DNA from 2 places in the Agromyces sp. G08B096 genome. Region 1 is predicted to be linked to the other one. Evidence: predicted binding sites of a transcription regulator. Region 1 holds the regulator's gene; the other holds the start of a gene.

Region 1 (3,404 bases):
GTGTGCGCCCGGATGAAGGGGCCCTTGTCCTTCAGGACGAGGTAGCCGATGAGCGCCGGCAGGAAGTTGAAGAGCGCGCCGCCGATGTGGATCAGCGTCGCCCAGAGCTTCTCGTCGGCCGGGCTGAGCGGCTGGCTCTGCTGGTACGGGCTGGCGGGCGGGGGAGGCGTCGGCGGCCCCGGAGGGGTCGGCGGCGTGGGAGGCGTTTGGTCGGACATGGAGGCTCCTTCTTCGTGCCCGTCATTCGCGGGTCGTCGCCATGTTCTCAGACGAGCGCGCCGGGGCGGAAGACCCGCCCCGGCGCGCCGGTGCCGCCCGCCTACTTGACGAGGCGGATGGCGAAGGGGTACCGGTAGCTGCCGCCGGCGTTCACGCGGACCGCGGCGATGATCGAGAAGACCACGTCGGCGACGACGATCGCCCAGGCCACGAGCCCGAACACGAAGCTCAGGCCGGCGAACGCCGCGAACGAGCCGAGGCCGAGCGCGGCGGCGAACACGATGCCGAGGATGATCGCGGACAGGATGGTCCAGACGAGGAGCGCGGCCACCACCGTGATCTGGAAGTTCAGCGCCTCCTTCGACTCCTGCCGGGTGAGCGCACCGCGCTTGCCGAGCGCGAGGAAGATGATGAGCGCCGGCAGGACGGCGAGGAGACCGGCCCAGCCGCTCAGCCCGCCGAGGATGATGAGCACGCCGCCGAGGTGGGCGAACATCGCCCACTGCTTGTCCTGGGCGGGGGTCAGCGGCTCCGCGGGGTGCGCCGGCTGCGGGGCCGGCGCCGAGGGCGGCGTCGGGGGGACGTTCGCGCCGGGGTTCGACGCGTCGGGGTCGGTCATGGGCTGCCTTTCGGACGGGAGGGATGGTGCCGCGATGCGCGCGGCGTCCGCGTGGGGACGGGGGAGTCGCGGACCTGCATACGGTAGCGTCGCGGCGGGACGCCCGGCAACGGCGGAGTCCCGGAATGTCGCGGTATCATTAGCACTCAGGCGAACGGAGTGCTAAGAACGGGAGGGCGAGGGTCGATGGTCTCGGAACGCGGACTCGCGGTGCTGCGTGCGATCGTGCAGGACTATGTCGCCTCCCGCGAGCCCGTCGGCTCGAAGTCGATCGTCGAGCGCCACTCCTTCGGGGTGTCCGCCGCGACGATCCGCAACGACATGGCCCTCCTCGAAGAGGAGGAGCTCATCGCCGCGCCGCACACCTCCTCGGGGCGCATCCCGACCGACAAGGGATACCGCGTCTTCGTCGACCAGCTGACCGACGTCCGGCCCCTGACCCCGGCGCAACGGCACGCGATCGAGACCTTCCTCGGCGAGGCCGGCGACCTCGACGAGCTCCTCTCGCGCACGGTAAGGCTCATCGCCCAGCTCACCAACCAGCTCGCCATCGTGCAGGTGCCGAGCTTCGCGAGCTCCCGCGTCCGCCACGTCGAACTCGTGCACCTCTCGCCGACGCGCGTGATGTGCATCCTGATCACCGACTCGGGTCAGGTCGAGCAGCGGCTCGTCGACCTCGGCGACGAGGTCGACGAGGAGACGCTCGCCTCGCTCCGCGTGCGCCTCAACGAGGTCGCCGACGGGCTGACGATGGCGGATGCCTCAGCCGCGCTCTCCGGCGAGATCGCGGGCGCCGACCCGCGTCACGCCGCCGTGCTCCACATGCTCGCGGCGACCCTCGCCGACCAGGCGCGAGCGCAGCGCGGCGACCGGCTCGTCGTCGCCGGCGCCGCGAACCTCGTCCGCACCGAGCAGGACTTCTCGGGCTCCATCCTGGGCGTCATCGAGGCCATCGAGGAGCAGGTCGTGCTCCTGCGCCTGTTCGGCGAGATGGCCGCCGACCCGCACGGCGTGGCCGTGCGCATCGGGCGCGAGAACGCGCCGTTCGGGCTCGCGGAGGCCTCCGTCGTCTCGAGTGCGTTCTCGGTCGCCGGCCGGGACGTCTCCCGGCTCGGCATCGTCGGCCCCACCCGCATGGATTACACCGCCAGCATGGCCGCGGTCCGGGCGGTCGCCCGGTACCTCTCGCGCACGCTCGGCGAGCACTGACCCGCGGCGGGCCGCGCGCCCGCCTGCACCACGATCGAAAGGAACCGCCCTCCGTGGCCGACCACTACGAGGTCCTCGGCGTCTCGCGCGACGCCACCCCCGATGAGATCAAGAAGGCGTACCGCCGTCTCGCCCGCGAGCTGCACCCCGACGTGAACCCCGGGGCGGAGGCATCCGAGCGCTTCAAAGAGGTCACGCACGCGTACGATGTGCTCTCAGACCCGCGCCAGCGCGAGCAGTACGACCTCGGCGGCGGCCAGGGCGGCTTCGGCGGCCAGGGCTTCGGCGGCTTCGGCGACATCTTCGAGACGTTCTTCGGCGCCGGCCAGCAGACCCGCGGGCCCCGGTCGCGCCGCGAGCGCGGCCAGGACGCCCTGATCCGGGTCGAGGTCGGCCTCGACGAGGTCATCTTCGGCACGCACCGCGACCTCGAGGTCGACACGGCCGTGGTCTGCGAGACGTGCCACGGCTCGTGCTGCCAGCCCGGTACCTCGCCCATCACGTGCGACATCTGCCACGGCACGGGCTCGATCCAGCGCTCGGTGCGCTCGCTCCTCGGCAACGTGATGACCTCGAGCCCGTGCGGCACGTGCCGCGGCTACGGCACGGTCATCGCGACGCCCTGCGCCACCTGCCAGGGGCAGGGTCGGGTGCGGGCGCGCCGCACGGTGCCCGTCGACATCCCCGCCGGCGTCGACACCGGCGTGCGCCTGCAGATGCCGGGCTCGGGCGAGGCCGGCCCCGCGGGAGGCCCGAACGGCGACCTCTACCTCGAGATCAAGGTGCGCACGCACGACGTCTTCAGTCGCAACGGCGACGACCTGCTGGCGACCCTCGAGGTCGCGATGACCGACGCGATCCTCGGCACCACCGCCACGATCCCGGCGCTCGACGGCGACGTGGAGGTCGAGCTGAAGGCCGGCACCCAGTCGGGCGAGATTCTCACCGTCAAGGACCGCGGCGTCACCAAGCTCCGCGGCTCCGGGCGCGGCGACCTCAGGATCGGCGTGCAGGTGGTCACGCCCACGAAGCTCTCGGGCAAGGAGCGGGCGCTCGTCGAGCAGCTCGCCGCGGCCAGGAAGCCGCACAAGCCCGAGCTCAGCCACTTCCAGCAGGGCCTGTTCGCGAAGCTCCGCGACCGGTTCCTCGGGTGACGGGCGAGCGGATGCCTCGACCGGAGCGGGCCCAATGAGCAGCCTCTACCTCGCCGAGTCCGCCGAGCTCGCGGGGCTCGGCCCCGGCGACCGGTTCGAGCTGACCGGTGACGAGGCCAGGCACGCGGTGACGGTCGCCCGCGTCCGGGTGGGCGAGCGGCTCGCGATCGGCGATGGGCGGGGCACGATCGTGCGCGGAGCGG
Region 2 (3,404 bases), 850 kb from region 1:
GCCACCACCGGCGACGATGCCCTCCTCGACGGCGGCCTTCGCGTTGCGGACGGCGTCCTCGATGCGGTGCTTGCGCTCCTTGAGCTCGACCTCGGTGGCCGCGCCCGCCTTGATGACGGCGACGCCGCCGGCGAGCTTGGCGAGGCGCTCCTGCAGCTTCTCGCGGTCGTAGTCGGAGTCGGTGTTCTCGATCTCCTGGCGGATCTGGGCCACGCGGCCGGCGATCTGCTCGGGGTCGCCCGCGCCCTCGACGATGGTGGTCTCGTCCTTGGTGATGACGACCTTGCGGGCCTGGCCGAGCAGGTCGAGGGTGACGTTCTCGAGCTTGAGGCCGAGCTCCTCGCTGATGACCTGGCCGCCCGTGAGGATGGCGATGTCCTGCAGCTGGGCCTTGCGGCGGTCGCCGAAGCCGGGCGCCTTGACGGCGACCGACTTGAAGATGCCGCGCACCTTGTTGACGATGAGCGTCGCGAGCGCCTCGCCGTCGACGTCCTCAGCGATGATGAGGAGCTGCTTGCCGGTCTGGATGACCTTGTCGACGATCGGCAGGAGGTCCTTGATGTTCGAGATCTTGGAGTTGGCGATGAGGATGTACGGGTCCTCGAAGACCGCCTCCTGGCGCTCGGGGTCGGTGACGAAGTACGCCGACAGGTAGCCCTTGTCGAAGCGCATGCCCTCGGTCAGCTCGAGCTCGGTGCCGAAAGTGTTCGACTCCTCGACGGTGACGACGCCCTCCTTGCCGACCTTGTCGATCGCCTCGGCGATGATCTCGCCGATCTGGGGGTCGGCGGCGGAGATCGACGCGGTCGCCGCGATCTCGTCCTTGGTCTCGATCTCCTTGGCGGCCGAGAGCAGCTCCTCGGAGACGGCCGCGACGGCCTTCTCGATGCCGCGCTTGAGGCTGATCGGGTCGGCGCCCGCGGCGACGTTGCGGAGGCCCTCGCGGACCAGCGCCTGGGCGAGCACGACCGAGGTCGTGGTGCCGTCACCGGCGACGTCGTCGGTCTTCTTCGCGACCTCCTTGACGAGCTCGGCGCCGATCTTCTCGTACGGGTCGTCGAGCTCGATCTCCTTGGCGATCGACACGCCGTCGTTGGTGATGGTGGGGGCGCCCCACTTCTTCTCGAGCACGACGTTGCGGCCGCGCGGGCCGAGGGTCACCTTGACCGCGTCGGCGAGCGTGTTGAGGCCACGCTCGAGACCGCGGCGGGCCTCCTCGTTGAAAGCGATGATCTTTGCCATGTGTGTCTCTCGTCCCTTCCCGGACGTCTGGAGATTCTGGGGTTAGCACTCGGATGAGACGAGTGCTAACACCGATTCTGGCACTCTCGATTCGAGAGTGCAAGCGAGCGGATGCCGCACGCGCGACCGCGATCAGGGCGTGAAGCCGACCGACCCGTCGACGGGCACGAGCTCGATCCAGGTCGTGCCCGGCGCGAGCCGGAGCGGCGACCCGTCGTCGGCGCTCAGCACGATCGGCGCCTCCTGCGACGCCTTCGACCACGAGCCGTGGGCCGTCCGCCCGGCCACCGAGACCCAGGCCTCGCCGGCGCCGCCGAGCACCGTGCGCGGCACATCCCCGTACGACCAGTCGATGGCGACGCGCAGCGTCACGACGTTGGTCGCGCGCACCCGGTCGCCCGACGCGTCGGTGTCGGGCCGGCCCTCCTGCAGCCGCAGCCACACGCCCGCGGAGGCATCCCATTCCCACGACGGGAACCGCGACTCGGAGAAGACCGCGTCGATGCGCGACGTCGGCGTCGCCGCCGCGCCCAGCGGTGCGAGCGGATCGGTGGACCCGTAGGCGAACTGCACCGGCGGCGGACCCAGCTCGGTGTGCCGGCCGACGGCCTCGTCCGCCGCGAGCAGCACGTCGTGGGGCGACGGGCGATCGTCGGCACGGGTGAAGAGGCCCGAGTCGTCGAAGTCGAAGACGAGGTTCACCACCGGGGTGTCCTCCATCATGGCCACGAACTGCTCCTGGCCGCCCGAGTACGCCACGAGCCCGCCGAAGGGCACCACGATGTCGGGATCCATCGGCCGGATCGAGCGGACGGGACCGACCTCCTCCGGCACGTCGGCGTGCCACACGGCGGCGTAGCGGGTGAGCCCGCCCTCGACGAGCTCCTCGAAGACGAGGTCCGCGCGGTTCAGGCCGATCTGGGGCCTCGCCTCCTCGTGATCGTCGATCTTCACCGCGATGGAGGGATGGTCGAGCGCCGAGGCATCCATGGGCGTCCCGCGGAGCGGCGCGAACGCGACCGCGACGGGCGGGGCGGGGTCGGCGGGCACGGGTCGCGCCGCCGCGCCTGGGGCCGGCGTGCCGGTCGGCACCGGACCGGCGGGCTCGCAGCCCGCGAGCGCGGCGACGGCGAGGACCGCGATCGACGTCGCGATGGCGACGCCCGCGCGCCTCGGCGCGGGACGCGCGGCTCCCCCCGGCATGGCGTCATCGTAGCCGGACCGGACACGCCGGTCCGCTCTCCGCGCGGCGCGGGTCGCCCGCGTGTCGCGACTGCCGCCGCCCGGAGACACGGAAGCGCCGCCCGGAGACACGGAAGCGCCGCCCGACGCATCGGGCGGCGCATCCGGGACGAGTGAGATCAGGCGGGGCGCACCGATTCGGCCTGAGGGCCCTTGGCCCCCGTGCCGACCTCGAAGACGACCTGCTGGCCCTCCTCGAGGACCTTGTAGCCCGCCATGTCGATCGCGGAGTAGTGGACGAAGACGTCCTGGCCGCCGCCGTCGACCGTGATGAACCCGTATCCCTTTTCAGCGTTGAACCACTTGACGGTTCCGTTCGCCATGCGTTGCTCCCATGTTGCAGTGTGTCGTCAGCACGTGCCTGCGGCCAGTACCGGGCCCCCCTTCGTGCTGACGTGCACCGGATGATGCGTGGCGTTCCACACGGGATCGAGCGACCTTCTCCAGATTGGAGGGACGCGGCGGGCGCGCACAAGAGGGGTTCCGCGGCGAAATGTCGCAGAATGGCAACGATTCGGGCCCGCAGGGCCGGGCGCGATCAGCCGCCGGTGGCGGTCGCGTAGTCGGCGCCGAGCACGACCGCGAGCGGCGTGCCGATCTCGGCGAACTTCGGGTCGAGCCGCACGTCCATCTCCGGAAGGGCCTGCGCGACGCCCCGCGCGGCGCCCTCGAGCTCGGGCGAGGCGTAGTACACGTAGCTCTCGGTGAGATCCTGCTCGCTCGCGTTGGCGGTGGCGCCGACGGGGATGCCGGCCGCCTGCAGCGTCTCGGCCGCGCGCGCCGCGAGGCCCGCCGTGGCCGTGCCGTTCAGCACCGTGACGGGGATGTCGGGCGCCACGGTTGGCGCCGCCGTCGCGGTGGGCTCGGGCGCCTGCGACGCCTGCGGCTCGTCGCCGAAGTTCAGCCGGTCGTTGAAGACG

Evidence for each region. The regulator HrcA, encoded in region 1, represses chaperone genes, less so after heat shock. The targets are predictions, from matches to a motif close to TTNGCACTCGNNNNNNNCGAGTGCNAA.
Region 2: a site for HrcA is predicted at 1,285-1,311, ahead of groL (chaperonin GroEL). Genes of this name have one in related genera too.

Annotation. Positions count from the first base shown of each region.
Region 1 is NZ_CP158374.1:1,893,126-1,896,529, reverse strand. It holds gene ABIQ69_RS09185 (DUF4870 domain-containing protein) at 1-218, opposite strand, end outside; gene ABIQ69_RS09180 (DUF4870 domain-containing protein) at 320-838, opposite strand; gene hrcA (heat-inducible transcriptional repressor HrcA) at 1,025-2,047, shown strand; gene dnaJ (molecular chaperone DnaJ) at 2,101-3,201, shown strand; gene ABIQ69_RS09165 (16S rRNA (uracil(1498)-N(3))-methyltransferase) at 3,236-3,404, shown strand, end outside.
Region 2 is NZ_CP158374.1:1,039,268-1,042,671, reverse strand. It holds gene groL (chaperonin GroEL) at 1-1,242, opposite strand, end outside; gene ABIQ69_RS05140 (DUF3048 domain-containing protein) at 1,375-2,445, opposite strand; gene ABIQ69_RS05135 (cold-shock protein) at 2,604-2,807, opposite strand; gene ABIQ69_RS05130 (LytR C-terminal domain-containing protein) at 3,023-3,404, opposite strand, start outside.